2 linked regions of the Brasilonema sennae CENA114 genome follow. The protein of the gene in region 2 interacts with the protein of the main gene of each other region in a pairwise test. Links are inferred from orthologs where the notes say so. Each region holds a gene or a part of one and is shown on either strand. Other genes may lie near its edges. The genes, in order: secD and pheT.

The links.
Region 1: the proteins of pheT (region 2) and secD interact in binary tests that used the Escherichia coli proteins (3 or more experiments, as listed by UniProt). The link is inferred for Brasilonema sennae CENA114 from one-to-one orthologs.

What each region holds. Positions count from the first base shown.
Region 1 is NZ_CP030118.1:1,862,348-1,878,587, forward strand. What follows is about bases 4,379-7,281. They hold secD (protein translocase subunit SecD), read right to left. Parts: upstream 6,587-7,281; coding sequence 5,171-6,586; downstream 4,379-5,170. Other genes in these bases: secF (protein translocase subunit SecF), read right to left, coding at 4,379-5,174; DP114_RS07880 (hypothetical protein), read right to left, coding at 6,830-7,144. Outside these bases: DP114_RS07845 (PhoX family protein), read left to right, coding at 1-985; DP114_RS07850 (group I truncated hemoglobin), read right to left, coding at 1,080-1,649; DP114_RS07855 (sensor histidine kinase), read left to right, coding at 2,197-3,117; DP114_RS07860 (GNAT family N-acetyltransferase), read right to left, coding at 3,077-3,550; DP114_RS07865 (hypothetical protein), read right to left, coding at 3,658-4,071; more of secF, read right to left, coding at 4,188-4,378; DP114_RS07885 (alpha-ketoacid dehydrogenase subunit beta), read right to left, coding at 7,390-8,373; DP114_RS07890 (helix-turn-helix domain-containing protein), read right to left, coding at 8,578-8,922; hemB (porphobilinogen synthase), read right to left, coding at 9,288-10,268; DP114_RS07900 (DUF4870 domain-containing protein), read right to left, coding at 10,933-11,274; prfC (peptide chain release factor 3), read left to right, coding at 11,484-13,115; DP114_RS07910 (GMC oxidoreductase), read right to left, coding at 13,284-14,903; DP114_RS07915 (hypothetical protein), read right to left, coding at 16,008-16,181. UniProt on the Escherichia coli protein: Part of the Sec protein translocase complex. Interacts with the SecYEG preprotein conducting channel. SecDF uses the proton motive force (PMF) to complete protein translocation after the ATP-dependent function of SecA.
Region 2 is NZ_CP030118.1:2,099,385-2,115,743, forward strand. Bases 5,258-8,279 are described here. They hold pheT (phenylalanine--tRNA ligase subunit beta), read right to left. Parts: upstream 7,974-8,279; coding sequence 5,541-7,973; downstream 5,258-5,540. Other genes in these bases: DP114_RS08920 (YciI family protein), read right to left, coding at 5,258-5,442; DP114_RS08930 (HD domain-containing protein), read left to right, coding at 8,066-8,279. Outside these bases: DP114_RS08900 (PfaD family polyunsaturated fatty acid/polyketide biosynthesis protein), read left to right, coding at 1-1,161; DP114_RS08905 (thioester reductase domain-containing protein), read left to right, coding at 1,219-2,736; 4'-phosphopantetheinyl transferase HetI, read right to left, coding at 3,266-3,985; DP114_RS08915 (hypothetical protein), read right to left, coding at 4,636-5,040; more of DP114_RS08920, read right to left, coding at 5,173-5,257; more of DP114_RS08930, read left to right, coding at 8,280-8,656; DP114_RS08935 (response regulator), read right to left, coding at 8,781-10,199; DP114_RS08940 (vWA domain-containing protein), read left to right, coding at 11,023-11,697; DP114_RS08945 (PP2C family serine/threonine-protein phosphatase), read left to right, coding at 11,748-12,527; DP114_RS08950 (tetratricopeptide repeat protein), read left to right, coding at 12,595-14,787; rfbF (glucose-1-phosphate cytidylyltransferase), read left to right, coding at 15,217-15,990; lhgO (L-2-hydroxyglutarate oxidase), read left to right, coding at 16,089-16,359.

The sequences.
Region 1 (16,240 bases), 240 kb from region 2 along the record:
TGGACTGCTGAAACTGCCTAGACGTAAAGACATTGCTGGGCAAACAACTGATGGTGGTGCTTTTAACTGCGATCGCAAAAACGAAACAACCACCCTAGCAGATTATCAAAACAAAAAGCTTTCCGACTTCTACACCAGCCAAGGTGCTATTCTTGTTGACGTCTTCTTAGCTGCTAACTTAGCTGGAGGAACCCCCACAGCACGTCCCGAAGATTTAGAAGTACATCCACGCACCAAAGAAGTCTTTATTGCTTACACCGACGGCGCACCTGGAAGCGACGGTTACCCTGATTCGCGCATCTTCCAAGTTGCTAAGTTAAGCGCTGCACCTAATGCGACTCAACAATCTGGGGGACTCTACAAGATTATTGAGAATACTCAAGACGGTACAGGTACAACCTTCCGGTGGGAGAGATTCGCCCAAGGTGGAGAAGCTGGTTCTGAGTTAGGCGCTGGTTTTGCCAATGTGGATAACCTCGTGATTGACGAACGGGGAAATGTCTGGGGTGTGACTGACATGTCCACCGATACCCACAACGGTTTTAGTCTTGGTGCAAATCCAACTGAAAACAAGATTGACCACTCTACAACTGGTAACGTTTCCACTTTTACCGGCGTCTTCGGTAATAACTGGTTTTTCTGCATACCGACCAGTGGTCCCAATGCTGGTCAAGTCATACCCTTTGCTCAAGGTCCAGTACGCTGTGAGATGACCGGACCAACCTTAGTCGGTGATACACTGTTTCTTTCCGTACAGCATCCCGGCGAAAACTCTCCAGTTAACGATGGTACACAACTCAGTCGCAGTATCGAACTATTGGATTTGACCGGTACGACCTTCGACCAGACACGCACGGTACCCCGTGGTAGTAGCTGGCCAAGCAATATTCCTGCTAGTGATGGTGGTAGCAATCAAGCAACAGGTTTACCACGTCCAGCAGTCATTGGCATTCACCGTAAAAATTCTAAGGGCAGATTTTTATAACTGTTAACATAAGCACTAACATAAGCATGGGAGATAACTCCCATGCTCATTAAAATATAACCAAACAGATTAAGAGTGTACTATCCCTGGTTTATCACCTTTCGACAATCTCGCCTCTGAAACTATTGGCAAACGCCAGCACTTCGTCCTTCTCTGGTTGATTGACCCCATTTTTATCAAGGGCTTGTGCTATCCCATTAACAAAAGCATCATATTCAGCGTTCGTCAGACCAATTCCACTATGGGAAAGCTTCATACTCCGCCCAGTATAAACAGCAGGACCACCAGCCGCTTGGGTGAATTGATCCACCAGCAACTGACGTAGTCGCTGTTTTGAGTTGGTGCTCAAGCCAATAAAGTATTTACCAATCAGTGGGTCATTGAATACGATTTGCGCGGTATCGTCAATGACTGCAGCGATCGCATTGTAGCCTCCTAGCCTCTTATAGAGAGACTTTTCTGGTGAACGTGAATCATAGGGAGGAGCTTTTGCTAAACGTGAATCATACTGAGCTACAGCCGCTTGCGCTGTTGATAGTTGTGCTGGCGGCGTTGTCGTGGAATAAGCTAAACTAGGGGTTAATTTGAAAACAGTCACAACCACGAGTGTGATACAAGCCAATGCCAACCAGAAAGCCTTTGTGAATAGGCTTTGTATTTTCATTATGAAAACTCCTCTCTTAAGTATGGAAAAGCATGATGCTTGGTAATTTTTTTCTTACACCAGAGAAAATCCTTAGTGTAATTGCTGAAATATTACTTGCTATAAATTAAACTATATGTGCCGTGCAGTTACTATGCGCAATTTGTAAAGATTGAATGATTTATTGTAAAGATTTCGTCATCCTTTCTTTGTATGCTAGAATATTTAACTTTTTATAAAAGTAACCTCCCTAAAGCGCACGCTGGAGGTATACGCAGCTTTTTTTAAGACTTACAAAGCAGCGTGCCTTGTAAGCTTGGTTTGTCGGATGCTCCCCAATCAACTCAGTATAAAGAATAAAGATCATCGCAGTGTTCGGGACAAAGTGCAGTGTGTAAACAATTTCAGGTTTTCTGTTTAACCTCAAACTGGGTGACAAACAGATGAACTTTCATCTGTACCTAGAAATTCAGTCTTTGAGGACTTTGTTGAAAACTGGTGAAATGGAAACTCTGGAACTAAGTCTAGTGTCTGTATGGTCAATGAAAAAGGTCATTATTGCTAAATTATGAATGAAAACTGGGTCTATCTAGGAGCAGGACTAGCAATAGGGATTGCTGTTCGTGGGTTATTTGCACAAACAAAGGTATCTTCTAGCTCATCGACAGTCTTGTCGCAAGATGAACAACACGCTACGCCAATACTCCAGCAGCAGATGAAGCAAACGCAGCTAGCGTATTATATGGCACGAGAAATAAGCCAGTTTAAGGCGGGGTTTTTGGCGCGAACTACTCATGTGTTGCGATCGCCCCTAAATGGTCTGATTGGCTTGCATCAGTTAATCTTATCTAATCTATGTGACAATCCAGAGGAAGAACGAGAATTTATCGCTCAAGCTCATGAGCGAGCGCTAAAGTTACTCAAGCTGATTGATGAAATTCTTAGCGTTGCCAGGGTCGAACATGGTACAAACAAATTACAAATTCAGCCTTTAAACTTATCCGAATTGTTGCAAGAAGTTCACGATTTGACTTATATGCTGGCTGAAAATCGCAATTTTCCCTTTCAAGTTCTACCGCCAAATCCAGAGACATATATACTGGCAGATCCCTACTGGCTGCGACAAGTATTAGTCACTTTAGTGGAAAGTTGCATTGCTCAAATGGAGGAAGGCAGCATCTGTATTTCTGCTCATGTTGGGCACACAAGTGATCACGTTCATCTTTGGTTGGATGTACCAACCCATGCAACTTCTCTAAATGAGCCGATAGATTTTATGACGTCGAAAAATAACTCACCTGAAGCTGACAAGAAAAATGATATTCTCTTGCCAGGAATGAAGCTTCTACTCAATCAAACTCTTTTGGAAGTCATGGGGGGAAAGTTAGAAGTAGTTCCCTCTCCCGCCCTTGAGGAACAAGCCTCGGATGTGACGAGGCTACAAGTCTCTATCCCCCTAGTGATTCCTGAAGTTGAACATCTACACTAAGAGAATTAAATTTAGGTTGGTTATATAAAACCATTGTGGTGGTAGAATTCTGTTGGAAACCAATCCTTTCGTAGAACCGCTGCTTGTGAGTTGTCATCAAATAGACACGCTCAACACGATTCATGCGCGGGTGGCTCAAAACAGTTTCCACCAACTTACTTCCCAGTCCAGTATCACGGTACTCTGGATGAATGGCAACATCCCAAATGGTAGCGCGATAAACACAATCAGAAGTTGCTCTAGCAAAGCCAATTAATCGTTCTCCATCCCAAACGGTAATCACAGGGTCGCTGTTTGCAATCGCTATGCCTAAATCTTCAATGCTGCGATTATTTGCCCAGAAAGCAGAAATGTTTAAGAGCTGTTGGATCTGATAAAGGTCGATTTTAGACTTGCGATCGCTAAATCGAATCTGATTGTGACTAGAGTTCATGGATGTTACCGAATCGTTGGAGTATATTCGCTACCTTTTTATCCGATTTTGTAAGATAGTGCTATACCTGTATCAATTGTAAGCTTAAAAAAAGTTAATATTTTCATTTAACTACAAACCCATTTCCAGAAAGGATGACTTGGTCCTTGCTGACGTATCCGGAAAACCTGTTGTTCTAAGCGTTCCTTTTCCTGCGGTGGTAGTCCGAATAAAATATTGCGACTTTGCCAAATTAGAACAGCAACGGTCATACCGAGACAAAAAAATAGACCAAGACTAGCCAATAAATGGTAGTACAGACCGTATCGCACAGCTACCCAGGTAAAGTATTGTCGCCACAGAACAATTTCGCCTCGTAAGCCCCATACACAAAAGGGCGCGATTGTCAACCATAAAAAGCCAACAAATAACCATCGGCTATAAACTTCTAATTGGTGTAGGTTTTGTACTTGTTTTGTCAAACACAAATCACTGTTGTCTTTGTACCAGTTAGTTTTTCGTTGTTCTTCTGGTTGATCCATAGGTGAATGTGAAATGAGAAGATAGTGCGGCAGAGTCACTCAATTCGGGAACAGGCAACAGCAAACATTTAACTCTTAACAGAAACTCGTCAAATCTCACTTTTGCAAGAGGTCAGTTATTTTTCTGATGCTGCTGCGTCAATCGATTCAGTTGTGCTTTGGCTGGGTGTTGATTTACCTGTACGTTCTCGCCACCAAATCAGAAGAGTACTGGCGATGAAGATACTAGAATAAGCCCCTGCAGCAAAGCCAGTAATCAGTGCCAAGGCAAAATTTTTCAGTGTTTCTCCCCCGAAAAAGAAGATAGCAAATAATGTCAATAACACAGTGAGAGTTGTGTTTATTGACCGTGCTAAAGTTTGATTAACTGCATCATCTACAATCTCGCCAATTGGGCGATTAGGACTTGTTTTGAGAGTTTCGCGAATGCGATCATAAATGACAACAGTGTCGTTAACGGAAAAACCTGTAATCGTCAGCAACGCCACAATAAAAAGGCTATCGACTTCCGTACGCAGTGTTAAACCTAGAATCGAAAAAATCCCTACTGTGATTAATATATCGTGAAATAGGGCGACGATCGCAAACACAGCGTAGTCCAACTGAAAGCGGACAGCCATGTAGATAGTGATGCCAACGAAGGAAACAAGCAGAGCAAGTAAACCAGTCCTTAACAGTTCTTGCCCAAGGGTAGGACCAACCGTGTTAATTTGGTTTTTTTGCGGATCGAAAGCGCCTATTTTTTCGCTGAGGGTATCTTGCAGTTGAGTACGTTGTTCAGGAGTTAAACTTTTTGTCCGAAGTGATACGCCGTTTTCTTTGCGTGTTTCCTTGTCGGTAACAACTTGGATACTGCTATCACCCAAACCTTGTGCTTGCGCCACTTCCCGCACAACATTGATATCTATTGGCTTGTCGCAGTTGTTGGGCTTGGTACAATCCCGTTCAAACTGCAACCGCGTACCACCAACAAAATCTAAGCCAGGACGTAGGGGAGAACCAATTTGTTGCCAAGAAATCACCATTGAGATGATACCAGCAAGAATAACGATGGCAGACGCAGTCCACCATAGCGATCGCGATTTGCTAATACTCAGTTTCATCTTGCCACCTCTGCCTTATTTGTCACTGGTGGTACGTTCGGACAGAAAAGTTCGTTTTTACGCAGCGCCGGGAAAGTTATTGCCAAAAACATGAATGTGCGACTACAAGTGACTGCTGTAAACATACTGACACCAACACCCAATGCCAAAGTCAGAGCAAAGCCTTTAACCAAACCAGACCCTAACCAGAACAATGCAGCACAGGCAATCCATGTTGTGACGTTACTATCTAAAATACTAGAAAACGCTCGGTAAAAACCAGATTCTACAGAACGATATAAAGATTTGCCTGCTCGCAACTCTTCTCGTGTACGTTCAAAGATGAGTACGTTAGCATCAACCGCCATACCAATGCTAAGAATAAAACCAGCAATTCCTGGCAATGTCAGGGTGACGCCTAACAAAGCAAAGCTTGCCCAAGTCAGGAGAGAATAAATCACAAGAGCTATATCCGCAATCAGTCCTGGTAGTCGATAGTAAACCACCATAAAGATTAATACTAAACTCAAACCACCAATTCCGGCATAAATGCTGCTTTGAATACTGTCTTTACCTAAGGTAGCTCCTACTGTACGATTTTCTACAATTTCCACAGGTACAGGTAGTGCACCACCGCGTAGCTGCACGCCTAAGTCATTGGCTTCTTGTGAAGTAAATCGACCTGTGATGACAGCAGATCCTCCACTAATACCAGATGCGGCAAATTCTGGACCGACGGTAGGAAAGCTAATCAGTTCGTTATCAAGAAAAATACCTATACTGCGTCCGGTACCAGCAAGTTGTTTTGTCAGTTCGGCAAATAGTTGACCACCTTGATCATCGAAGCGAATGGCTACATTCCAGTTATTGCTTTGGGTTGGTTCGCCATAAGCGTCTTTAAGGTACTTACCAATGAGTGGTGGATTTGTGCTTTCAAATAATTCAGCGATCGCTGAATTACTCTTTTTGAGATCTTGCTGATTTTTTTCAATTGCAGCTTTGTCGTTAGTCTTTCGTTGTTCTTCCTGCTTTGCTTTCAATTGTGTTTTTGATGCGTAAAATGTATTCAGTTGAATTTCTGTATTTGGCTTTTGCTTTTTGAACTCTAGCTGCGCCGTACCTCCCAGTACGCGTTCTGCTTGCTGTGGGTCGTTTACCCCTGGTAACTGTACTAAAACCTTGTCTTGACCTACAGTTTGGATCACTGGTTCCGAAACGCCTAAACCGTTAATCCGACCTTCTACGACTTTTTTAACAGCGTCTAATTCTCGCTCAGTTATCTGTGTAATTTCCGGTGTCGTTTTTACCTGAATTGTGAGCTGTGAGCCTCCCCGCAAGTCTAATCCCAGAGATAAAGGAATCGTAGCAATCGCCGCAATTGCGGCAATTACCAAAACTAAAATCAAAGCTAATAGCGATTGCTGTCTTTGCATACCCTTACTTGCTGCGACAAAGGCTATAATAGCGTTCTTTGGAAGAGTTGTGACCTATGAGTTGACAGTTTTGAGCGACAACTTTTACAAAGAATTAGGGTGAGGAACTGTTACTTGATTTATGTGCATATCTATGCATAATTGTGATCATACATAGATATGCGCGGCATATTCTGCCAACCCTTGCGGGTAATGTTTGCCTGGACAATGATTTGAGAGCTTGTTACGAAAACGACACTACAGCTAGAAACCTGTTTGCTGATGAGCCACTGCGTTGCGGTGAATCCAGCGCTGGCAAGAGTTGTGCCTTGCGGTGAATCCAGCGCTGCAGGCGGGTTTCCCGCCGTAGGCGACTGGTGAACCCGGAGGGAGCCAGTACTTGATGAGGGTTTCCCGACAAAGGTATCTGGTGAGACCAGCGCTGCAGGAGGGTCTCCCTCCGTAGGCGACTGGCGAACCCGAAGGGCGTCGGGTTAAGCGCGTTGTGGCAACTTCGGAGAGGTTTTCCCGACAGAGGCGACTGGTTCTCCCGTTGGGGGGTTCCCCCCGTTGAAGCATGTGGCGTTACTTAATCGTTCTCGACAGAGCTACAAGCTGGGGTTCACTTGTAGGTGTGTTGACTCAAAAATCGTAGACTTCTAGAGTCTTAGTCTGCACGCTCCGACTTTGTACAGATTTACCTAGGCGTATGCCAAGTTCTGCATAGGTTTTTCGGAGCGGGCGGATTGTTGATTGTTAGCCTTTCGCTGTTGATATTTTACATTATCAACCACTCACTTCTAACCACTCCCCAATTCCACCTCCTAAACGCGCAAAGCCACCATCTTTTCCACAGCTTCAACAATTTGTTCTGGTTGAACGATGGTTAATCTTTCTAAAGTTCCGTTGTAAGGCGTGGGAATATCTTGGGAAGAAAGTCGCAATACAGGTGCATCCAATTCATCAAATAAGCGTTCATTAATAGAGGCAGTTAATTCCGCTCCAATGCCTCCTGTTCTCATGCACTCTTCCACTATAATCACTCGATGTGTTTTTCTTACTGATGCACCAATCGTGTCAAAATCTAGCGGTTTAAGTGATATCAGGTCAATCACTTCTGGATCATAACCTTCTTTTTCCAATGTTTTGACCGCTTGCGTCACATGATGTCGCATGCGTGAGTAAGTCAGAATTGTGACATCTTTGCCAGAGCGTACAACTTCTGCTTTATCCAGAGGCAGCAGATATTCTTTTTCTGGTAAATCTTCTTTTAAGTTGTAAAGCAGAACGTGTTCAAAGAACAACACCGGGTTATCATCACGAATAGCTGATTTCAGCAATCCTTTGGCGTTGTAAGCTGTAGAACAAGCAACAATCTTTAACCCTGGTACAGCTTGGAAGTATGCTTCTAAGCGCTGGGAATGTTCTGCACCAAGCTGCTTGCCCACGCCTCCAGGACCACGAATCACCATTGGAATTTTAAAGTTACCACCAGAAGTATAACGCAGCATTCCGGCGTTATTGGATATTTGGTTGAAGGCAAGAAGCAAAAAACCCATGTTCATACCTTCAACAATTGGTCGCAACCCAGTCATTGCAGCCCCAACGGCTAAACCCATAAAGCTGTTTTCAGCGATTGGGGTATCTAGAAGCCGGAGATCGCCATATTTTTTATATAAGTCTTTGGTCACTTTGTAGGAACCGCCATAGTGTCCTACGTCTTCACCAAGAACAAATACAGTTGCATCGTGGGCCATTTCTTCATCAATGGCTTCCCGCAAAGCGTTGAAGAACAGTGTTTCTGCCATTAGACTTTTATATTGCGACTATTGTTCTAGAATCTTAACGCGCATCTGCTCCCTTAGATGGTGAGCGATGCTGCAAACCGCGACGCACGCACGCGAACGCACGAGTTGCTTGTCTTGCGTTTAAAATTATAGGCTATGTGGCAGCAAGTCCTTGAACAGTTAGCAGTGAACAGTAAACAGTGAAAACTGGTAAGTGATCACTGATTAATATCCAACTTCGTTGAAATGGAAACTCGGGGAATCAGTGACTTGATTAACCTGGGTTACCTGATTCACCGGAGGAGACGAATTAACCGAATTTTCTGGAAATCTTCTCGGTCTTCCTGGTTTACGCTTATGTCGTTGATTGATAGATTTTTCGCTAGCAGCAGCCAGTTCTTCTGGTGTGCATTTAAACAGCCGCAATGCATCTAAATATTTTTTGGGTGTCATGGTTGGTTCTGTGCGCCCTGCTTCCCAGTTACGCACACTCGTTTCACTAATTGCAAGCCTGAAGGCAACCTCTGCGCGGCTGAGTCCCGCACGCTCTCTCAGGACTTGCATATCCATAGCCAATGCTCCCTTTGAAAAACTATAGTACTTATTTATAAAATCAATTGACGTAATAAAGCCAACTGAGCATTATTTGTTAACTATATTATTTTATAATCTATTAGTTACGTATTTGGCAAACGGGCGATCGCCCTCACCCCCGCCAAAAGTTGCTCGTTGACAACGTTTGCCCTACTAATAGTGTAAATTTTTCTGTCGTCGAAAAAGTCTTGGCATTCAAATTTCTCTCCCAGCTAAAGGATAATCTCACACCCAGCCACAAAGACACCTAGATTAGCTCTTTGCCTTAGCAGTTTGGTGTGAGATTATCAAGCAAAGTTATCAAAACTTCACGTTGTAGCACTTGAGGCAAAACTCACCGCCTATCGCAACCACCGCGCTGCATCTTTGGCATGGTAAGTTAAAATCAAGTCTGCTCCAGCGCGTTTAAAGCCGATGAGAGTTTCCATCACCACACGCTGTTCATCAATCCAGCCATTTAAAGCTGCAGCTTTCACCATAGAATACTCACCAGAGACGTTATAAGCGGCAACAGGCAGGTTGCAAGCTTCCTTAACGCGCCAGATAACATCCATGTATGCCAAAGCTGGCTTCACCATGAGCATATCGGCACCTTCGGCAATATCCAGCTCAATTTCCTTTAGGGCTTCGCGAGAGTTACCGGGGTCCATTTGGTATGTGCGGCGATCGCCAAACTGTGGGGCAGAATCTGCAGCATCCCGAAATGGACCATAATAAGCCGAAGCATATTTAGCCGCATACGACAAAATCGGGGTATCATGAAATCCCGCTTCATCCAAAGCACTACGAATTGCTTGTACAAAACCATCCATCATTCCAGAAGGAGCAATGATGTCTGCCCCAGCTTGCGCTTGAGATACTGCTGTTTTCCCGAGTAAATCCAATGTTGGATCATTCAAAACTCGTCCGGTTAAATCACCCACTTGTAAATAACCGCAGTGTCCGTGATTTGTGTACTCACACAAACAAGTATCAGCAATCACAATCAAATCTGGTACTGCTTTTTTAACAGCAGTCGCTGCTTTTTGAACAATACCGCAATCATGCCATGCACCAGTGGCATCACCATCTTTATCTGCAGGAATACCAAACAAGATAATCGCAGGAATTCCTAAGTCATAAACTTCCTTTGCTTCTTCCACTATTTTGTCTATCGAAAGTTGATAGACTCCAGGCATCGATCTGACTTCATTGGCGATTCCTTCACCTGGTACAGCAAACACAGGGTAAATTAAATCATTGGTAGTTAAAACAGTTTCGCGTACCATGCGGCGTAGTTGTGGATGGGTACGCAGACGACGAGGGCGATGGGTAGGAAACATAAATTTTTGTGAACTTACTAATACAAAATGTACACAAAACAAAGCGTCACAAATAGTAGGATACAAACGCTTTGTAGTCAGAGATTCGGCAATTAGCGCTTAACTGTCACGCCATTTACCGAACTCGGGGCAAACCCCCGGTGGCTCCTCTACCCTACTGTTTGTAACGCTGTGGGGTAATTTTGTATTTTACAGCGATATCGTCAAACAAAAATCTTAAAAATTACCTCTATTTCTGTTTTTGGACGTAATTAAAATTTAATGGTGATGTGCGCGTAATTAGTCCAAAATTAAAGGCTGACTAGTGCCGCACTCGTCCCAAGGGGTGCGCAAGGAACGCGAAATTCGCAAGCAGAAGAAATGGACTAGATCCCGCTGCGCTAACAAAATTCAAAAAGCTTATGCTCTAGGCTTTTCATTGATTTTGTAGGTCCGGAGCGGTGAGACAGCGCGAATGACGGCTTTCCCGACAGAGGCGACTGCGTAAGCGCAAGCGCACGCCAAGGGCGTTCGCGCAGCGTCTCCGTAGGAGATACGCGTAGCGTCTGGTGCAGGAGATACCCGGAGGGCTTGGGTGCAGGGTATGGGTGCGCTCAATGCGCCGTCATGTACTAGTAGGGCGAGTAATCTTATCAATGACTAACGAGTGGCGGATGACAAAAAACTAAAAAACCCGGACAATGTAGGGATAGCGGAAGGGTTGATCTGGATCGGTAAGAACATGAAAAACCGCCCAAATTGTTAGTCCCCAATGGATGAGAAACCATAGACCTGCGAGTGGTAACAGCAAACCGAAGCTGACCCATATCAATGCTGTCACAATCGCTCCAAAAAGCCATACATTTAAATGAAAGTTAATGGATTCTTTAGCATTTTCCCTGACAACTGGGTCTTCAGACAAAAAGAGTATAGCTATGGGTAGACCGACAGACACAAAAGTAGCGCTCAAGAAAATTGCACCATGACTCAGTGCTGACAAAATCTTTCGCTTATCTGGATCGTACACTGTTTTTTTCTCCTTCAGTTTGACTTGGTTATTATATAACGACCACTAGACCTATCCAAAAATGGCTATGAAACCAATACCCCGCGCTCGCACTAAAAATCGATTTTTGGATCGGTCTACTACATAGGCGTTGTTGTCTTAAGATTAAAAGACTTACTAAAGTTGGAAAAAGTTAAGTTAAGTTAAGTTACAAGTAATCAAATAGCATTATGTCTACTGAACTTGAGTCAGAACTACACAAAGCAGTTGATAGCCGTCGCAACTTTGCAATTATTTCTCACCCAGATGCTGGGAAAACGACGCTGACAGAAAAGCTACTACTCTACGGAGGAGCAATTCATGAAGCTGGCGCAGTTAAGGCAAGACGGGCACAGCGTAAAGCAACCTCTGACTGGATGGCAATGGAACAGCAAAGAGGTATTTCGATTACCTCTACAGTATTGCAGTTTGACTATCAGGACTGTCAGATAAATTTGTTAGATACGCCGGGACACCAGGATTTTAGTGAAGATACCTATCGTACCTTGGCAGCGGCAGATAATGCTGTGATGCTTATTGACGTGGCGAAAGGTTTAGAACCCCAGACACGGAAGTTGTTTGAAGTGTGTAAGCTGCGCGGTATACCCATCTTCACGTTTGTGAATAAGTTGGATCGTCCAGGAAGGGAACCTTTGGAATTGTTGGACGAAATTGAGCAGGAATTGGGCCTGGTAACTTATGCTGTGAATTGGCCCATTGGCATGGGCGATCGGTTCAAAGGTGTGTACGATCGCAAAGAACAACAAATACACCTGTTTGAAAGAAGCGCCCACGGAAGTCGCGAAGCTGTCGATACAGTGGTTGACTTAGGCGATGCCAGAATAGAAGAACTTTTAGAACAAGATCTCTACTACCAACTCAAAAACGATATAGAACTTCTAGAAGGAGTGGGACCCGAATTAGATTTGGAATTGGTTCATCAAGGCAAAATGACGCCCGTTTTCTTTGGTAGTGCCATGACCAACTTCGGGGTTGAGTTATTCTTGAAAGACTTTCTTGAGTATGCCCTCAAACCTGGTCCTCATAATAGCACGGTTGGCGAAGTTACACCTATATATCCAGAGTTTTCTGGGTTTGTCTTCAAACTTCAAGCAAACATGGATCCGAAACATCGCGATCGCGTCGCCTTTATCCGTGTTTGTACAGGCAAGTTTGAGAAAGATATGACAGTCAGTCATGCGCGCACTGGCAAAACGATTCGCTTATCCCGTCCACAGAAATTATTTGCTCAAGAACGGGAATCCATAGATGTTGCTTACGCTGGTGATGTGATTGGTTTGAACAATCCTGGTGTGTTTGCGATCGGCGATACCATTTATACTGGTCAAAAGCTGGAATATGAGGGAATTCCTTATTTCTCGCCAGAGTTATTTGCAGTCTTACGTAACCCCAACCCGTCTAAATTTAAGCAGTTTCAAAAAGGTGTTTCCGAATTGCGGGAAGAAGGGGCTGTGCAAATTATGTACTCAGTGGATGAAGCGAAACGCGATCCAATTTTGGCTGCAGTCGGTCAGTTGCAATTTGAAGTGGTACAGTTCCGGTTGCAAAATGAGTATGGAGTGGAAACTCTGCTGGAATTGTTGCCTTACAGTGTCGCGCGTTGGGTTGAGGGCGGCTGGGAAGCCTTGAATAAAATCGGACGTGTCTTTAATACAACAACAGTAAAAGACAGCATGGGGCGTCCGGTGTTATTATTCCGCAATGAATGGAATTGTAACCAATTACAGGAAGACCATCCAGAATTGAAATTGAGTAGTATTGCGCCTGTCGTTTCTGGACAACCGACAAATTCAAATAGTTAGTGGTTAGTGATTAACTAACCACTAACCCAACTCCCGTGTGAACCGAAGCTCAACACGGGAGTTGGGTTAATACGATTCGGTTAAGACTGAAGTTCAAACCTAAAATTCGCAGTTAAGCGAACAAATTGATGGTGTTTTTGATTCATGCATAACGCAACACCATTTTTTTTATGAGGCTTTAAAGTAGTTATATTTCAAATGATCTGCTAAACGCAATGCTAATGCAACAATCATTAACGTAGAATTAGCAGTACCTGAAGTAGGAAATGTAGAGCTTCCCGCAACAAACAGACCATTTACTTCATGAACCTGAGAATTTACATTCACAACACCTTCTTTCGGGTTAGCTGACATCCGCGTTGTTCCAGTGTGATGAGCTTTATCCTCAAAGTTTTGCGTCCAATTTTCTTCCTTGTCTAACCAACCAGAAAGATGCGGTGTAGGAAAGCCAATTCTTTGAAATTCTTGCGTAATCAATTGACTCATTCTTTGAGCAGTTTGTCGTTCTAACGAATTTACTTTCCAATTGACTTTGGCTAGTGGCATATTCAATCTATCTTTTTGGTTGCTAGAAAGAGTAATACGACTTTCTGGATCAGGTAACTGTTCTAGCATACAGTGAAGCTCAATACGTTCAAATTTGATGAGTGGAGGACGGCGCTTGACGTAACGGCGGTGAAAGCCTGAGCTTATCTCCCTAAAATTAGACAATATGGTGAATATATCTTGAGTTGATTGCTTAATACACTCCCGTTTTCGTAGAGTACTTTTCAGTCGCCTGATTGCTGACCAAGAATCATTTGGTAGTGGATTGTATTCTTCTAGATAAGCATCACATCTCAATAGGTTTTCTTGCTCCTGAATTTTTGGACTTAGTGATAGTCCATGTAGATAAACATGAGTTTGTTGTTTATCTTTTATTAAATAATGTCCAAATCGATTTCGTACACTGTAGGCAGATTGATGAGCAAAAGAACCAATGACACACAAACTATGATCCATTAAAAATCTACCAACCACATCATTTTGATTCCCTATTCCATTAGGAATAATTCGGTTGGAGGCTAAAAGTAGTCGTGCATTTTCCATCCCGCCACAGGATAGCACTAAAGCTTTTGCTTTCACAAACGCACGCTTACCCTCTAAAGTTCTCACTTCAACTGATTCAAAGCAAGTCCCCAATTCATTTGTATTAATATGGGTTACATTGGCATGCAAAAGAACTTCAATATTTGGACTATTGTCAATGAAGAAATCGCGTCCAAACCTTATTGGTTCTCCTCGTTCTTTAAGACTCTTACTGAATTGCCAGAATGTCGTATCTAAAAATTTTGAGTCCATATTAGGTGTAGCAGGCAAAACTTTAAACAACTCCCAAAGTCGATTATCATAACAATTTGGTCCAAGTCCCAAAATTTTTCCTGCTCGTTCTAATAATGGTTCTAATTCCTCGTATTTAAGATCCCATCCCGAGTAGGGGATCCAAGATCGTTTTTGAAAATCAGTGGGATTAAAAGGGGCGCATCTACCTGTCCATGTATGTGAGGTTCCACCATAAAGCCGATTACGAGTATTGTCTTTTCGTGAAACTCCTACATTTTCGATTTTACATAAAGCTTCCGTATCACTCTCTTTCTCAAAGCCGCCGCTTTCTAGAATCCACACTTTGATCTTCGTCCCAGCAAACTCTTTTGCAATAGATAGACCAGCTGGTCCGCTACCCACTATACATAAATCTGTTTCAATGAAAAAATCATCATCAAACTGACTCAGATCAGAAAATCTCATATTAATTTCTTGCTTACCCTGGTTTACGAAATTGAAAAAGCCAATGATCTGTAATGTCTATCAGCCAAGTTCTAAGAGGATGTTTGAAAAGTCATTAGGGAAAAAAGTCATGCCAATCGCCTCACCACAATACGCATCATGGCAATGTAGACAAATATTTCTACTGTTTGGCGGTAATAGGTTGTAGTCTTTGTTCAAACTCCGACACAGATTGAGCAAGCTTTTGGTACCCTCCACTACCCACTGTTTGGGTAATAAGACAAAAGACTTGAACCATTGCGCTCACAGCACCACCTATACAATCCAGTGACAAGATTTATCACCCATTGCATAAAGGCATTGCTATCATAAGCCGCTATTTACCCAGATACTTACAACGGAAACATATAGCCTCTGTTTGCTCCTCTCAAGTGGCTGTTTGGCTCCCACTAGATTCGTTCAAACATTGCTCCAGTATGATTGACTCGTGAGTGTCTGGGTACTGTAGTGCGTATTTGCAGCTTACAGCTTGAGAGTTTTTTTGACTCTGTAGCCGACTTTTCTAACATCCTCTAAGTGGGCGAAATATTATCGAACGCACTCCATGATGAACCTAAATTGAAATTCATGAACAAAGAAAGCGTTGATACAGAAAACATACCAACTGCTAGGATTACAAAAGATTTATTCAGATTTATTGTCAACTCCTTAACTAAATATTGTCGGCAGAAAATACCAAAAAGAATATAATCAAAAGATTTTTTTTATGATTATATTCTCCGGTAAATATTTAATTGAAAAGTTGTACGACCACTGTTTTTATTTAGAGATATCATGAATTTTCTGGGAAATCAATAGTTGGTATAAGATACTTACTTATCCCACTTATCTTACTTATCCTCTTTTTCCGTTTTTCAGTCAAATATACTTTAGTTAAAAAATAATGTCTGCTTGTTTTTTATTAATTATGTAAATGAGCGTTATTGATTTGTGGATATACATTTTAAAGCTTTCACTTTTAGTGTTACATAGTACTTTTTTTGGAATTGCTATAGGGTATTGCCGTGATTACTTCTTCAAGTTAGCTTCGTTCAAATACATTGTAAAGAAAAGTTACATGATTTGCTATTTTTCTTTCTTAATTTGCCAATCAATGCTATGGCAAAGTAAGTAAATTGCGCATGACAATAAAGTCATTAAAAAGAAGTCAGAATGGGCTGCGCCCCGCTGCACCAACAGCAATTCCTGAGTCAGAATCACTTCTGTTGGGGATGCGCGACCCCAACCGATTGTAGACAACGCTCTTATCCTAAGGGAGATCCTCCTACAGTACTGCCTCCCCTGTAGACGGTGGGGAT
Region 2 (16,359 bases):
AGTCCGAATGAACCTGCTATTGAACGTCGTGCTGTGGAGTTATACCTCAAATATGGGGTTAGAACCATAGAAGCCTCAGCATTTTTGGACTTGACTCCCAATATTGTTTATTACCGTGCGGCTGGGTTAGGCGTGAATGCAGCCAATCAAATTGAAATCAAAAACAAAGTCATTGCCAAAATTTCTCGTCGAGAAGTCGCCAGTAAATTTCTCCTACCTGCACCATTAAAAATTCTGAAAGAACTGGTTGAAAAAGGACTTATTACTGAGTTCCAAGCAAATCTTGCATCTCAACTTCCTGTTGCCGATGATATCACTGTGGAAGCCGATTCTGGAGGACATACAGATAATCGTCCTCTCGTTTGTCTTTTGCCTTCTATCTTGGCATTAAAAAATGAAATTCAGGAAAAATATCGCTACTCAACACCTATTAGAGTTGGAGTCGCCGGAGGAATTGGGACACCAGAATCAGCAATAGCCGGCTTTATGATGGGTGCTGCTTATGTCGTCACTGGTTCTGTTAATCAATCGTGTGTTGAAGCTGGAACTTCTGAACATACCAAGCAATTGTTAGCACAAGCAGAAATGGCTGACATGATGATGGCACCAGCCGCTGATATGTTTGAAATGGGAGTCAAACTTCAAGTTTTAAAAAGAGGAACTATGTTCCCTATGCGAGCGCAAAAACTGTATGAGATATACAGAAATTATAACTCACTTGAAGATATTCCTAATGAAGAAAGAGAGAAACTAGAGAAACAGATTTTTCGTAAGACTATTCCTCAAATTTGGGAAGAAACTGCAACTTATTTATCTCAAAGAAATCCAGAAAAACTTGCGAAAGCAATCAACAATCCCAAAATAAAAATGGCAGCAATTTTTCGCTGGTATTTAGGATTATCTTCTCGCTGGTCTAGTTCTGGAGAGAAGGGTCGAGAAGTCGATTATCAAATTTGGTGCGGTCCAGCAATGGGTAGCTTTAATGACTGGGTTCGTGGTTCTTATTTAGCTGAGCCAAAAAATCGCCGAGTGGTTGATGTTGCTCATCATATCATGACCGGGTCAGCATATTTATACCGCATTCAAAGTTTCAAACTTCAAGGACTGCAAATCTCAAATGATTACTGTCACTATCATCCAGTGAGTTCTACTGGCTTGTAAGCGGTACATAAAAGATTTTGAAAAATCGTAGACTATTTTCTTAGAGGTGTCTCAATAATGGCTTCAAAACAGTCTCATACAGCGGAAGAAATTCAAGCATGTTTGGTGTCTATTCTTGCTGAGGCACTGAAAATCGCACCTGATGAAATTAATGTTCAAGATTCATTAGAAAACTACGGTTTGAACTCAGCCCAAGCTATGCTTCTCATTACCCAAGCAGAAAAAATGCTGGGATTTGAAGTCTCTCCAATGCTGCTATGGCATTACCCAAATATTGAAGCACTTTCCGAGCGTTTAGCTGAAGAATCGCAAGATTTAGAGTCACAAGTTGATGACAAAGTGACCCCTCGAACAAATGTTTCTGTTTCCAAAACGACAACGGTAAATTTGCAGGCAGAAGCTGTTCTTGACTCGAACATTCGTCCCTCATTGAGTTATCAATTTACCACTGAACTAAATAATGTCTTCTTAACTGGAGGAACAGGCTTTTTAGGTGCTTTCCTAATTGATGAACTACTACGGACGACTGATGCAGATATCTACTGCTTAGTACGTGCTACGACTTCTGACGAAGGGAAGCAGAAGGTAAAGAAAAACTTGCAACAATATTTACTTTGGAATGAAGAGTTCAGCCCCAGAATTATCGCCATTCCCGGAGATTTATCTCAGCCACTCTTAGGGATGAGTACGGAAGGGTTTGAAATGCTGGCAGCTAATCTTGACGCTGTGTATCACAGTGCCGCCATGCTGAACTATGTGTATCCCTACTCAGCATTGAAGACTGCGAATGTTTTGGGAACGCAGGAAGTCATACGCTTGGCAAGTTCAATCAAAGCCAAACCTTTACATTACGTTTCTAGTGTTGCTGTTTTTGAATCACCTGCTTATGCTGGCAAAGTCGTTAAAGAACAGGATAAGTTTGACCATTGGGAAGGTATTTTTCTGGGTTACTCTCAGACGAAGTGGGTTGCGGAAAAGTTAGTCAAAATTGCTGGCGATCGCGGACTTCCCGTTACCATCCACAGACCACCACTCATATCAGGGCACAGTCAAACAGGTATATCTAACACCCATGACTTTACCAACTTAATGATCAAAGGTTGTCTTGAGATGGGATGTTTTCCAGACGTGGACTATATGCTGGATATGTCTCCTGTGGACTATGTGAGTCAGGCGATCGCCTATCTATCAAGACAGAAAGAATCCATAGGCAAAGCTTTCCACTTGCAACATCCTGAACCTATCTCTTTAAAGATGTTAGTTGAGTGGATGCACTCTTTTGGTTTTCCAATTGAATTGGTTCCTTACGATGAGTGGCAATCAATGTTAGTAAAAAATGTCACTTCTCAACAAAATCCTTTGTACACACTGCGACCATTCTTGCTTCAGAAGTGGTCTCAAGAAGGACTCACCATTCCAGATTTGTATCTGCAAGCGAAAAGACCAATTATTAGCTGCCAAGATACTCTTAAGGCACTAGCTGGAAGCTCTATTGTCTGTCCACCAATAGACTCTAGATTGTTTCTGACATACTCTTCTTACTTGATTTCGAGTGGTTTCTTGAACGTTGCATAAAACGACAAGATTCAAAGGGGTGTAAGCCAAGATAGGGGTATAGGGGTGTAGGGAAAATGCATTTATATTCCTATCCCTTTACACCCTTACACCCTCACACCCTTACACCCTTACCCCCCTAGCTTCTTTAATTGACAAGTTGGGTTAAGGCAGATGCAAAACCCAACAATTTTTTTTGCTTACACAAACAGGCAAAGACGCAAAGTTCTTCTGAGCGCCTTTGCATCTTTGCATTTTTACAGTGAACAGTGAGTCCAGCGCTGCAGGCGGGTTTCCAACGCCAGATACCTACGGAGGCAGACCCTCATCAAGTACTGGCTCCGCCGTAGGCGACTGGCGAACCCGATAGCCGTAAGGCGTGGCGTTAGCCATAGGGTGAACAGTTATCAGTTATCAAATTATTGTTCATTGATAACTGGTAACTGATAACTGGTTTAACAAAAACTATTTTAAAATTGTCAAATCTTGCTGTTAGCAATGCTGGCAACACTGCCATCTTGATTAAATGGCAATGTCTATGAACCGCGTATCAATATTGCCAGCACTTCAAATTCAAGCCATAACCTTCCACCGCAACAACCGCAACAGAATTGTTATCAGGTACAAGCTCTAGCAAGCTCCACTGTTGCTCTGTTTTTAGCAATGCTTGTCCTCCTGGAGTCAGAGAAACCTCTATTTGCTCTAGCTGAGCAATTCCTACTCCAGTTGCTTTTAAATATGCTTCTTTGCAAGTCCAGTAGCGGAAAAACACCTGTTGCATTTGATGGGGAGGAAGCCCAGACATCACTGCATATTCCCCAGGAGAAAAGTATCGTTTCGCAAGGGCCAGAACGTCGGAAATTGGGCGGACGTACTCTAGATCTACTCCGACCAGGCGATCGCAACTCACTGCACACAGAGCTAAGCCTTGCGAATGAGTTAAGTTAAACCATATTTTACTATCAGCAAATGTATCTGCTAACACTGGCTTGCCAGAGGATTCATAACAGAACTGCAACTCTTGCGGTTCTACACCCAAATAGCGACCCAATATCGTTCGCAGTATACCCCGACCAGCAATAAAACGTTGTCGATGCTGTTCTTTATAGAACCGTTTTGCCCGACAAACTTCGTCGCTGGAAAGGGTTGCTGTCAAATGTTGCAACTGTGTTTCTGGTCTGTCAAGGTCGATTCGCCAGACATGAATTTCATCCTGCAACAAAGTTAAATCTGCCGATGCAGGTAGCCACAAATGATTATTAACAGTCATTGAGTCACGCAGTAATAGTCAGCTAATGTCTGAATTAGATACTTAAATTTCGAGAGGACTGATAGCTAGCACCCGTATCGAACGCCCTCCGGGAACGCCCGTCGCTTGGCTGTCGGGAAACCCTACCAAGAGCGCTGGTCTCACCGGTGTGAACTATTATCCCTAACTCATTGTCCAGTAATTTACCACTCCTGCGACAAGATGTAGAGGAGGCAGTGGGTTGCGGTGAGACAGTGCCCTTCGGGTAAGCGCAAAGCGCACGCGATCGCGTTCGCAGTCGCCTAGGTCGGGAGACCCTCATCAAGCGCTGTCTCACCGTGCAGGGGGTTCCCTTCGTGCATGCAAACCGCTGTGATATGTGGATTTAGCCCAGTTTCCCCTCGTCTGGGTTTTCATCAGAAAACCCCAATCTCACACTCAAATTAAAGTCAAACGGTCTTGTCGCTTTTTTCAAGAGATACAAGAAAAAGTGCGTTGTCAAAATCAGTTTTGCTTTTTGACTTCCCGTTATTATATAGCTTTTAATGGTTGTCCTGATAGTTTTTTTGTAACCGATTTTTAATTTTTTAACTATATAATAAGTTCTTCTAACATCAAGACCGCCTCAGTTCACAATTGAACTGAGGCGGTCTAATTTCGAGAGGATATTACTATCTGCTTTTTCTGATTTGATTGATAATTACACCTGTTGCTGCACCTGTTGCTGCACTGCCAAAGGTACCTCTACCACCGTTAGTAATACCATTAGTGGCTGCACCGGCGGCTGCACCTACTCCAGCATCTTGAATGATGCTGCGTTGCTGCCTTTCTTTACGAGTGCCTCTAAGACCATTAGCACCATTGATAGCAGCACCAGTACCAGCACCATTAATGGCACCGTTGATCACGCTACGTCCTCTAATGATGCCTGAGACAGCGCCAACACCGGCTCCAATGGCTGTATCCTCAAGGATTTTATCATCAGCAGACGCAGGTTGAATTGGAACCAAACTGACACCAGCTAAACTTGCAGCCAATAGGCTGGGCATAAATGCGCGTTTCAAAATTTTGTTCATAGAATCTCCTTTTCAACTTATCAACCGATTAGAGAAAAGTTGAAGTTGTTCCAGTTTTTACCTTTTCTCTAGTCTAGACAATAAGAAACTTTTTCTCAATGAAAATGCTTTCATGATTACCGTACCTTTTATTCAAAAAGCCTGAATCCACTCTTGGACAGAATATTCAGTCCAGATGCCATTTTGCCAATACGGATCGGCTTCTACTAATTGGCGTACGATCGCTTCGTCTTCCGCTTCATAAATGCCAAAAACTTTAGTGACATCTGTCGTAGGACCAATAGTAACTAACACACCGGATTCTTTCTGTTTTGCTAGTCCATCTAGATGTGCTTGACGGTAAGGGGCGCGTTTTTCCAGAACGTCTTGGCAGTAAGTTCCCCACATGACATATTTAGGCATAATTTTACGAATTCAAAATCCAAAAAATCAAAGTTCAACAAAACACGAACAAACAAGAGCAAAAAATTTCTTTAGTTTTCACTCTTGTTTCTTGTGGCTTAACTCCTCAAAGTTACGCCAAATTTCTCCGCTAGGGCTTCGCGGACTTTATTATGTACTGGTTCAACTTCGCTATCGGTGAGGGTGCGATCGCTTACTCTATAAATCAAGCGAAATGCCAAACTCCGTTGTCCTTGGGGCACATGCTCCCCGCGATATTCATCAAACAATTCTACAGATTTCAGTAATTCTTTACCTGCTTTGGTGATGACTTTTTCAATTTCGGCAACACTCACCTTAACAGGCGCAAAGAAAGCAATATCTCGGTCTGCGGCTGGATAAGTGGAGTAAGGGTGGAATTGTGGTGTTAAGATTTCATCTTCATCTAGAGAATCCAAAAGCACATCTAAATCCAACTGGAACAGGTAGACTGAATCTGGTAAACCTTTTTCTTGCCGCAGTTGGGGATGCAATTGCCCAAACAGACCAAGCCTATTACCTCCTATCCATAGGGAAGCAGTGCGTCCTGGGTGCAAGCGGGAATCTCTGCAATCCGGTTGATATTCTACCTGCAAGCCAAACTGTTGAAACACATTTTCTAAAATACCTTTGGCTTCAAACCAAGTCATTGGTTGTTCGCGATCGCTTGTTGTCCATTTACTGGAGGAAATATCGCCTCCCATAATCCCAGCAATAACGTCTGTTTCTTGCAAACCTTCTTCTTGCCAGAAAATTCGTCCAATTTCAAAGCCGTTCAGCGAACCATTGCCCTGTTCCAGGTTGTATTGAAATGCATCAATTAATCCCGATATCAAGTCAGTTCGCAACGCCGAATATTCCACAAATAACGGATTTGCCAACACGATTTGTCTATCTTCCCCAGGTTTTACCAAGGAATAGTGGATTAATTCTGTCAATCCTTCTGCTCGCAATAGTGCTCGTAACTTGCGAATCAGTTCTTGTTCAAGAGGCAAATAACCTGCTTCTGCCTTGTCTGGCAAGGTATCGCAAAAGCGATCATAGCCGTAGAGACGAGCAATTTCTTCAATTAAGTCTATTTCCCGTTCTAAGTCGCGGTAACGATAGGGAGGTACGGAAACCATCCACTTGTTATCGGGTATGGAAGTGAGTTGACATCCCAATGCTGTGAGGATGCGTTCAACATCTGGGCTTTGGATTTCTCCTGTTTCCTCACCTAAATCAATTGGTCCGAGAACCTGGTTGACTCGATCCAAGCGTAATTCAATCGAACGCGACCAACTAGAGCGATCAGGACGAGAATCATTAATTTCTTGATGTATGATAACTCCTCCAGACAGTTCGCTAATCAGCGATAACGCACGACGAGTTGCGACTTCCAACTCAGCGCGGTTGACTCCCCGTTCGTATCTTCCAGAGGACTCACTTCTTAAACCGACACTGCGAGAAGAACGCCGAATTGCGACTGAATCAAATAGCGCTGCTTCTAAAACGAGGTTTTGAGTTCCATCATGCACTTCGGTTTCCTCGCCACCCATAACTCCTGCGATCGCAACAGGTTTATCATTAGCGGTGATCAGCAAATTTTGTGTAGATAGAGTGCGAGTTTGTCCATCGAGAGTTTTGAGAGTTTCCCCAGCGTTGGCGAAGCGGACACCAATCGCCAGATTCTCACTTCCAGCAACCGATTGTAAACGGTTACAGTCAAAAGCGTGTAGTGGCTGTCCCCATTCCAACATTACGTAGTTAGTAATATCTACAATATTATTGATGGGTCGCACTCCAGCAGCACGCAAGCGCTGTTGCAGCCACTCAGGTGATTGTGCAATTTTTACCTGGTCAATCACCGTGCCAATGTATGCTGGGCAAGCTTGTGTATCAGCGATTTTTAAAGTTAAATTAAACCCACCTTGAGAAATCGAAACTTCACCTGCTTGAGGAAGCGTTAGCTTTGCCCCTGTCAAGGCTGTGACTTCCCGCGCGATACCAACCATACATAAGGCATCTGCACGGTTAGCAGTCGCCGTGACATCTAAAATCACATCATCTAAACCTAACAGTGGACGTACATCGCTACCAAGTGCCAAGTTCTCTTGAGGAAAAATATGAATTCCGTCTACATCATTGGGCAAACCCAGTTCCTTGAGGGAACAAATCATCCCCTGTGATGGAACTCCTCGTAGTTTCGCGGGTTTAATTTTTAAATCTATGTTTGGTAAGTAGGTGCCTACAGTTGCTACGGGTACGTAAATATTTGCCCGGACATTGGAAGCACCACAAACGATATTTAAAGTTTCATCCGTACCGATATCGACTTGGCAAACACTTAATTTGTCGGCGTTGGGATGCGGTTGTCGTTCCAGCACTTTCCCCACAACAACGCCTGCTGCCCAAGTGCGGCGATCTTCAATATCTTCTACCTCAAACCCAGATAGTGTCAGCGTTTGTGCTAATTCTTCTGGGCTAAGTTTCAACTCCACTAGTTCTTGCAACCATTTCAGTGAGATACGCATGGTCTTGTGTTGCCTTGTCTGAAATCTAAGCTAAATTAATGCATAGACTATTCTAGAACTATTCCACGAAGTTCCTCACACATTTTGGAATTATGCACACAAAAGCTGCTTTACCTATTACTCTTTTAAACGGCAAGCAAACTTTGCCTATTATTGAAGCTTATTTTGAGTTTAATCATCTTAAACATCTCTATCGTCAGGGTTGGCTAAACCACGGTATTCAACCAAAGTCTTGTGAAAGTGTTGCAGAACACTCATTTTGTGTGGCATTATTAGCTTTATTTTTGGCTGATGAATATCACCTTGAATTAGACACAACTAAGGTCATTCGTATGGCTTTAATCCATGATTTAGGAGAAGTCTATGCTGGGGACTTTACTCCAAAAGATGCCATTGAAAAAAATCAGAAATATCAACTAGAAAAGCAGTCTATTCTTCAAGTACTGAATAAACTTCCTCATGGATTAGAGTGGATTGCTTTATGGGAGGAATACGAAAAGGGAGAATCTGCTGAATCACAGTTTGTCCATCAACTTGACCGATTAGAAATGGCTTTACAAGCTAGTGTATACGAACACTTGGAGCTAGCAAATTTATCAGTATTTTTTCAAAGTGCCAATCAAGCTTTGTCCGCACAGCAACTAAAATCTATATCTAGAGCACTAAAAGATTTAAGGGATTAAACTCAAATCAGCCAGCAAAATACGAAAAAATCTACACTAACTAATATACACACTAAATAATATTCTTAGCATTTTTTACATCCTAATTACTAGATTGTTTATTTAGTAATTAATAGCTGAATCCCTAAGCCAAATACGTAAACACAATTTTGAGTAAATCCGCACGAGTAAAAGGCTTAGTTAAATATCCAGAAGCTCCTACCAATCTAGCTTTTACACGGTCTACAAGTCCTTTATTTCCTGTCACCATAATGATGGGAGTTTTTTTGAACATTGAATTATTTCGGACGATTCGGCATAATTCATAACCATCCATTCCGTCCATATTCAAATCCAGTAATATTAAGTCTGGTTTGTACCTAATAACGGACATAACGGCTTTGAGTGGATCATTGATTGTCACGACAGAAAAATTTTCATCTTCTAAAAAGCGGCTAATTTCTTTAAGCATGGTGGGACTATCATCTACAGAAATAACTTTGTAGACTTTTCGTGGGGTGACAGTAGCGGAAGTTCCTGCTTCATGTTTAAGATTGTTATTATTAGATATTGTTGATTTCTGAATTTTTTCCTTATCCGGAGAAACTGGAGTTTTTCGCTGTTGAGTAACGGCATGACTTGCAGAAATAACAGAGTTATCCGAATATCTGGTGCGAGTTGATCCTACTTCCGAATCAACCAGTTTAGTTTGATCTGATTGCGTAACAGAACGAGAAACTGATATTACATCTGTAAAAGTTTTTGGTAATTTATCAAAGGGTGGATCTGGTTCATGTAATAGTATAGTGCCATTTAAAATATGAGGGTATAATGTTTTGGCTAGTTGGACTTCGTCTTGATTCATAATCACTGACAAATGTCGCAAACTAAAACCCTTCATCCACTCAGTTAACTGAGGGTCTATTCCTGATAATTTATTTGGACTATCTGTGGTTTTAATTAACAAATATGGACGTTGATAGGGAGAAGAAATTTGGGGTCCCAAGGAATGCCAATTCTGCAACTTTTGTTGGCAACGTTCCGCAATTTTTTCGGCATCAAGCTTGCAAATAGTTGGAACTCGACAATCAGAATCTTTTAATGTAAAAGTCGCTTCTTTGGTTAAAAGATATGACTCCAGCACTTCTTTTACCAATTCTTGGATCAGGACTGCTGCTTGTGTAGAATGTAAATAGCGTTCGCTCACTAACCAGCAAATAGCTTGATATTCTGGAGGTAATGGAGCAGGAATCAATTCATCTTGAGTATCACTGTCATGGATGATTGATTGACTTTTGGTGTCTGGTTCAAACATCAAACGTAATTGAACACGAACCTCACCGACAATGCTAGGAACATGATGGCTTAAGCGACGCAAATGACGTTCCAAGCGATCAAACGGTTCAACTGAATGAGTAGCATATGTTATTTTTCCTTGCTCTAGATATATTGACCAGGAAATAGAACTGCTAAACACTTGTAAACAAGTACTCTCAGAACAATTAGATAGATGTCTCAATAAGCTTAAAGGACGTAGTTTGGTAAATGTGCCAAAATTATTCATTTCTCTAGAGATTTTCTGTAAAAGGAGACCGATTGTTGGAATATTCGAGTGATCGGTAATAAATAATAGTATCTCTCTAACTTTGAGATTTATTTATACAGAAATTTTCTCGTCATTTGAGTTATATACATATATTACAAGCTAGAAAGGGATATTATAGCTTGTATATTACATGTTTTTGTAACATGACTAACAAAGTAAATTTTTCAAGTTTTTTAAACAAAAAACAACTGAGTATGAGTTCTATGCGAGTGGCTGGGGAGTCAGGTGTTGGATTTCCAACCAAAATTTGGAAAAAGTGGTTGCGCTCTCACTGGTTGAACATAGGGGTCTTTTTACAGTCCAGACAAAATGCGTCCAATTTTCCACTTATTCTACTCCCAGTTGTAGTTGCTGAATTTTGCATGATCCTTGTTTAATTTTAATTAGTTAATTAAGCTAACAGAGGAGTCGTGCTCTGAGTCATTTGATAAACTTCAATTAGTTATTTTCATCATTCATCCTACCTTTCTACATCGAATCTTTAAATTTCTACGTCAGCAAAGGTACTGAGATACTGTATCGTATACGTATTACGTATAAAACTCGTTTTTCTTGCACATAAGATTATGCTGACGAATTGTTGGCTCAGCTTTACTTCAATTCTGTCTGAGAGAAAATTCAACCAAAAATTTGTTATGAATTTAGCGGCGGAATTTTTGTTAAAGAAATAGTAAGCTATCTGAACCAAAAAAAATTAGATATGGTTTTGTCAGTGCTATAAACTATATACTTTGAGGAAAAGGAAAGCTAAGCTTTGGACTATAACATAACACGAAAAGTTATGCATGATACATTAAAACTTGATGAAGTAGTTGAGTTTGCTGAAAATCCAGAACCTCGTTGTCCTTGTGTACTACTTCTAGATACATCTGGCTCAATGCAAGGTGTAGCATTAGATTTATTAAATCAGGGTTTACAGAGTTTCAGGGAAGAATTAACAAAAAATGCTTTAGCGGCAAGGAGGGTTGAAGTAGCAATAGTTACTTTTGATAGTCATGTGAATGTAGTACAGGATTTTGTGACTGCTGACCAATTCAGTCCGCCGCTACTAACAGCACAGGGACTGACGAGTATGGGTATTGGAATTCATAAAACCTTGGACATGATTCAAGAACGAAAAGCTCAATATCGCGCCAATGGTATTGCTTACTATCGTCCTTGGGTATTTATGATTACTGACGGTGAGCCACAAGGCGAGTCTGAAGATGTTGTAGAGCAAGCAGCGCGGCGTCTAAAAGAAGATGAATCAAGGAAACGTGTAGCATTCTTTACTGTTGGTGTAGACAATGCTAATATGACGCGGCTAAGTCAAATAGCTGTACGTACACCCTTAAAACTCCAAGGACTCAATTTTGTTGAAATGTTTGTTTGGCTATCAGCCAGTATGTCAGCGGTTTCTCATTCCAAAGTAGACGAACAAGTGGCACTACCACCTATTGGTTGGGGTTCTGTTTAGTAGAAGATGTGACAAAATGCTCAAAAAAGAGCACTAACCAAAGATCATCTATGAACACTTCTAAACAAAGACCTCATTGGCGGGTAGTAGCTGCATCGGTATGTGGAACAAGTCATTTGAAGAACAAACAATTGTGTCAGGATGCTCACCATTGGCAGATTTTGCCAGATAATATCTTAGTGGTTGCGGCAGCGGATGGAGCAGGTAGTGCAAGCATGGGTAAGGTGGGAGCAATGATTGCTGTGGAAACAGCGATAGAAAACATCTCTATCAAAGAATTTTCTCGACGAACATTAGTCGATGATAATGCTGCGCGCTCACTTTTGACCGAGGCAATAATTGCTGCCAAGAAAGCTGTCGAAGAAGAAGCCGTCGCTTCCCAGAAGCAGTCCTTCGATTTGGCAAGTACGCTGATTATTGCGTTGGCAACACCAGAATTTGTGGCAGTGGCACAAATCGGGGATGGTGTGGCAGTGGTGAGAGATTTTCAGGATAACCTGATCGCGCTGACCATGCCTGACAGTGGTGAATATATCAACGAAACAGTTTTTTTGACCTCACCGACAGCCCTAGATGCTGTGCAACTAAGATTATGGCGTCAGGCAGTAGCCAATGTTGGTATCCTCACAGATGGACTACAAATGCTTGCCATGAATATGGCAGTGGGAGTTCCTCATAAACCATTCTTCCTTCCACTATTTGACTTCGCAGCGAATGCTGATGACAAAACAGTGGCAAGAGAGCAGTTAGTGAGGTTTTTGCGTTCCGAGCGAATCACGCAACGTACAGATGATGACTTGACACTCATAATTGCTGCTTTGAGTGATTAATAAACAGGTGTGCGAATTCGTTTGTGTGGAAGTGTATAAACTCATAGGGTATCTATAAAAATATATCATGCAGGTACTACGTTGTTTTCCCAACCAACAAATCAGTAATGTCAGCCTGACCGTCAGTTTAGGACGAGGCGGTGAGGCCTGCATATACACAGTACCAACAGATGCTGGTTTAGTGGCGAAGGTTTACCACAAACCAACACCTGCCCAAGCCCGCAAACTGGAGGTCATGCTTGCCCACCCGCCAGACAACCCAACCGCCAGTTTGGGGCATATTTCAATTGCTTGGCCGATTGAATTGTTGCGCTCGTCGGATCCAAGCCGTGAGGTGATAGGCTTTTTGATGCCGCGCATTCAGGGAATGCGTCCAATCATCGACTTTTACAATCCTAGAACTCGCCGCCAGCAGTGTCCTTTGTTCAACTATCAGTATTTAATCCGCACTGCTCGCAATCTCGCTTCGGCTTTTTTTGCGTTACACGATCGCGGATACTGTGTTGGCGATGTAAATGAATCCAATATCCTGGTTAGTGATATGGCATTGGTGACAATAGTAGACACCGATTCATTCCAGGTAAAAGATCCAGAAAATGGAATCATTTATCGCTGTCACGTAGGGAAAGCAGAATTTACCCCACCAGAACTTCACAACAAAACCTTTGCTCAGTGCGATCGCAATTTCAGTCATGACTTGTTTGGGTTAGCGGTACTGATCTTTCAACTTTTAATGGAAGGGACACACCCATTTTCCGGGATTTATCAAGGAGCAGGTGAACCTCCACCATATGAAGGACGCATTGTAGCGGGACATTTTACCTACAGTCAAAAGCGTAGCGTCCCTTACGTTCCAACACCCATCGCACCTCGTTGGGATATTCTTCCTCCGGGCTTACAGGAACTATTTATACGTTGTTTTGAGGATGGTCACAACAACCCGCAGATACGCCCCAATGCTCAAACCTGGCTCACAGCACTCGCTGATGCAGAAAACTCGCTCATCAGCTGCACTGTTAACCCCCAGCATCGCTATAGTAACCACTTGGACAAATGTCCTTGGTGCGAACGTACATTGCGATTAGGTGGACGTGATCCATTCCCATCTTTAAAGGCGATCGCAAATAAAGAACATTTACAACCGCGAGTACCAAAGAAAAAACGCCAAACTCAAGTTCCTCGTACGCCACAACCAACCAGTCCATTCACTAACACTAATTATCGTAGTTCTGTCTTTACCCAAAAAATTCCTTACTATAAACCTCAGAAAAAGCAGAATGTATACCCTGTTGTTTTCTGCTTGCTTGGTCTTGTTGGTGCCTTGGGGTATTTGGATTTAATGGTAAAATTCACAAATCGCCCCTTTCTTGTTGAAAATTCTTACGCTCGGCAAAATTTGATTTCTTTGCAACAAAAGAAAACGCACAACAATCAAAATTTTGCTGATTACTACAAGCAGGGCCATGCTTCATACAAAGTCAAAGATTACCAACAAGCAATTGAAAATTTCACTCAAGCAATACAAAAAGATCCAAAATATGCAAAAGCTTATGTAAACCGTGGCAATGCTCACTACAACCTCAAAGAGTATGAAGCGGCACTTGCAGACTACACTCAAGCAATTGGAATCAATCCCACGGAAACAAAAGCGTATGTCAATCGAGGAAATTCCCGCCATATGCTTGCTGAATATAGCAGCGATCCAGACAAAGAGTATAATCTAGCAATTGCAGACTATAACAATGCCCTGCGTCTTAATCCGAAGGAAGTAGAAGCATACATCAGACGAGGTGTTGTTCGTTCACAAGTTGCTAAATACAGTGGCGATTCTCAAAATGAGTATAAAAAAGCAATTGCTGACTTCAATCAGGCACTTGGTTTGAATTCCTCAAAAGCCGAAGCTTTCTTTCAGCGAGGTTTGGTACGTTATCAAGTAGCACAATATAGCAGTGATTTTGAGCAAGAATATAAACAGGCAATTGCTGACTTTGATCAGGCATTAAATATCAATCCCAAACTGTCAAAAGTCTATTTAAAACGAGGTGTTGTCCGCTACGAACTTGCACAATATGGAGGTGGCAAATCTAGTCAGTATAATAAGCAAGCAGTTGATGATTTGCAAAAGGCTGCTAAAATATCTTTGGAACAAGAGGATATGGATAATTACCAACAAGCATTAAGCAGCATCTGTGTTGTTGTTGAAAATAAATGCGATACTTTTTTGCAAACCACCACGAATACATCCTCAAAAAGCAACTAAGTACGGAACTACCCCACCAAGATTCTGATCTGAGGAAACCTCGGATCAGATCTGTCTAAAAATTCAAAGTATCGTCCTGAGTCTTGCCTAGGTTTGCGCCAACATGCGTTGTTAGTATTGATTATTTTGTGTGTTCGCAATTCTGTAAGAAGTTATTTTTTACTATTATCAAAGAGTAAGACTTGGTTATTTTCTCTGTCTTATCTTGCATTTTTGAAACCTTATTTAGTCCTCTTATCTGTAGATTTAAGATAGTTACAAAGCTTTTTCATTTTTTCATACTTAAGATAGATTTGTTTATATTGTCTTCATACTTAAGTGTAAATTTACGGCTAAATTATATACTGAGAAAATTAAAAAATAAATTTTTCTCTACTTAGCGCATGAAAAGTTGATAGCTCATCTACCTAAAAACCTAGAGATAAGTTTATGAAAGCAGTAATTCTGGCTGGAGGTCTTGGTACACGTATCAGTGAAGAAACGAGCATCAAACCTAAACCTATGGTGGAAATTGGTGGTAAGCCTGTATTATGGCATATTATGAAAATTTATTCCACCTACGGCATTAATGATTTTATTATCTGCTGTGGTTACAAAGGTTACGTCATAAAGGAGTATTTTGCCAACTACTTCCTACATATGTCAGACGTAACCTTTGACATGCGATTTAACCAGATGAACGTGCATGCAGGTAAAGCAGAACCCTGGCGTGTCACCTTAGTAGATACAGGTGACAATACAATGACAGGTGGACGGTTGAAGCGAGTCAGAGAGCATATTGGGAATGAAACTTTTTGCTTCACCTACGGTGATGGTGTCAGTGATGTCAATGTTGAAGAATTAATTCATTTTCACAAAAAACAAAATAATTTAGCAACAATGACAGCAGTTCAACCACCCGGACGTTTTGGTGCTATTGTCCTAGGACAAGAACAAACAAAAATTACTAGTTTCCGGGAAAAGCCAGAAGGAGATGGAGCCTGGATTAATGGTGGTTATTTTGTCTTAGAGCCAGAAGTCATCAATTTCGTTAACGATGATTCTACTGTTTGGGAGCAGACACCATTAGAAAAGCTGGCAGAAATGGAACAGCTATCTGCTTACAAGCATACTGGCTTTTGGCAACCAATGGATACTTTACGAGATAAAAATTATCTCGATGATTTGTGGAAGAATAATAAGGCTCCTTGGAAGGTATGGTGAGAGAAAACAAAAAGGTACATTCATTCTTCACTCATCGTTCTTGATTTTGACTTTTCATTCTTGATTCATATTTCTATATTCCGGGAGCTAGAGTACTCATGTATGACTTCGCGATTATAGGTGGAGGAATTGTTGGTCTTTCCACCGCTATGGCTTTAGGTAAACGCTATCCTAATGCTCGTATTCTAGTTTTAGAAAAAGAGAGCAATTGGGCTTTTCACCAAACTGGTAATAATAGTGGCGTCATTCATTCTGGTATTTACTACAAGCCGGGTAGTTTCAAAGCTAAATTTTGCCGTGACGGTTGTCTTTCAATGGTGGAATTTTGCCAAGAACATGGAATTGAGCATGAAATTTGCGGTAAGGTCA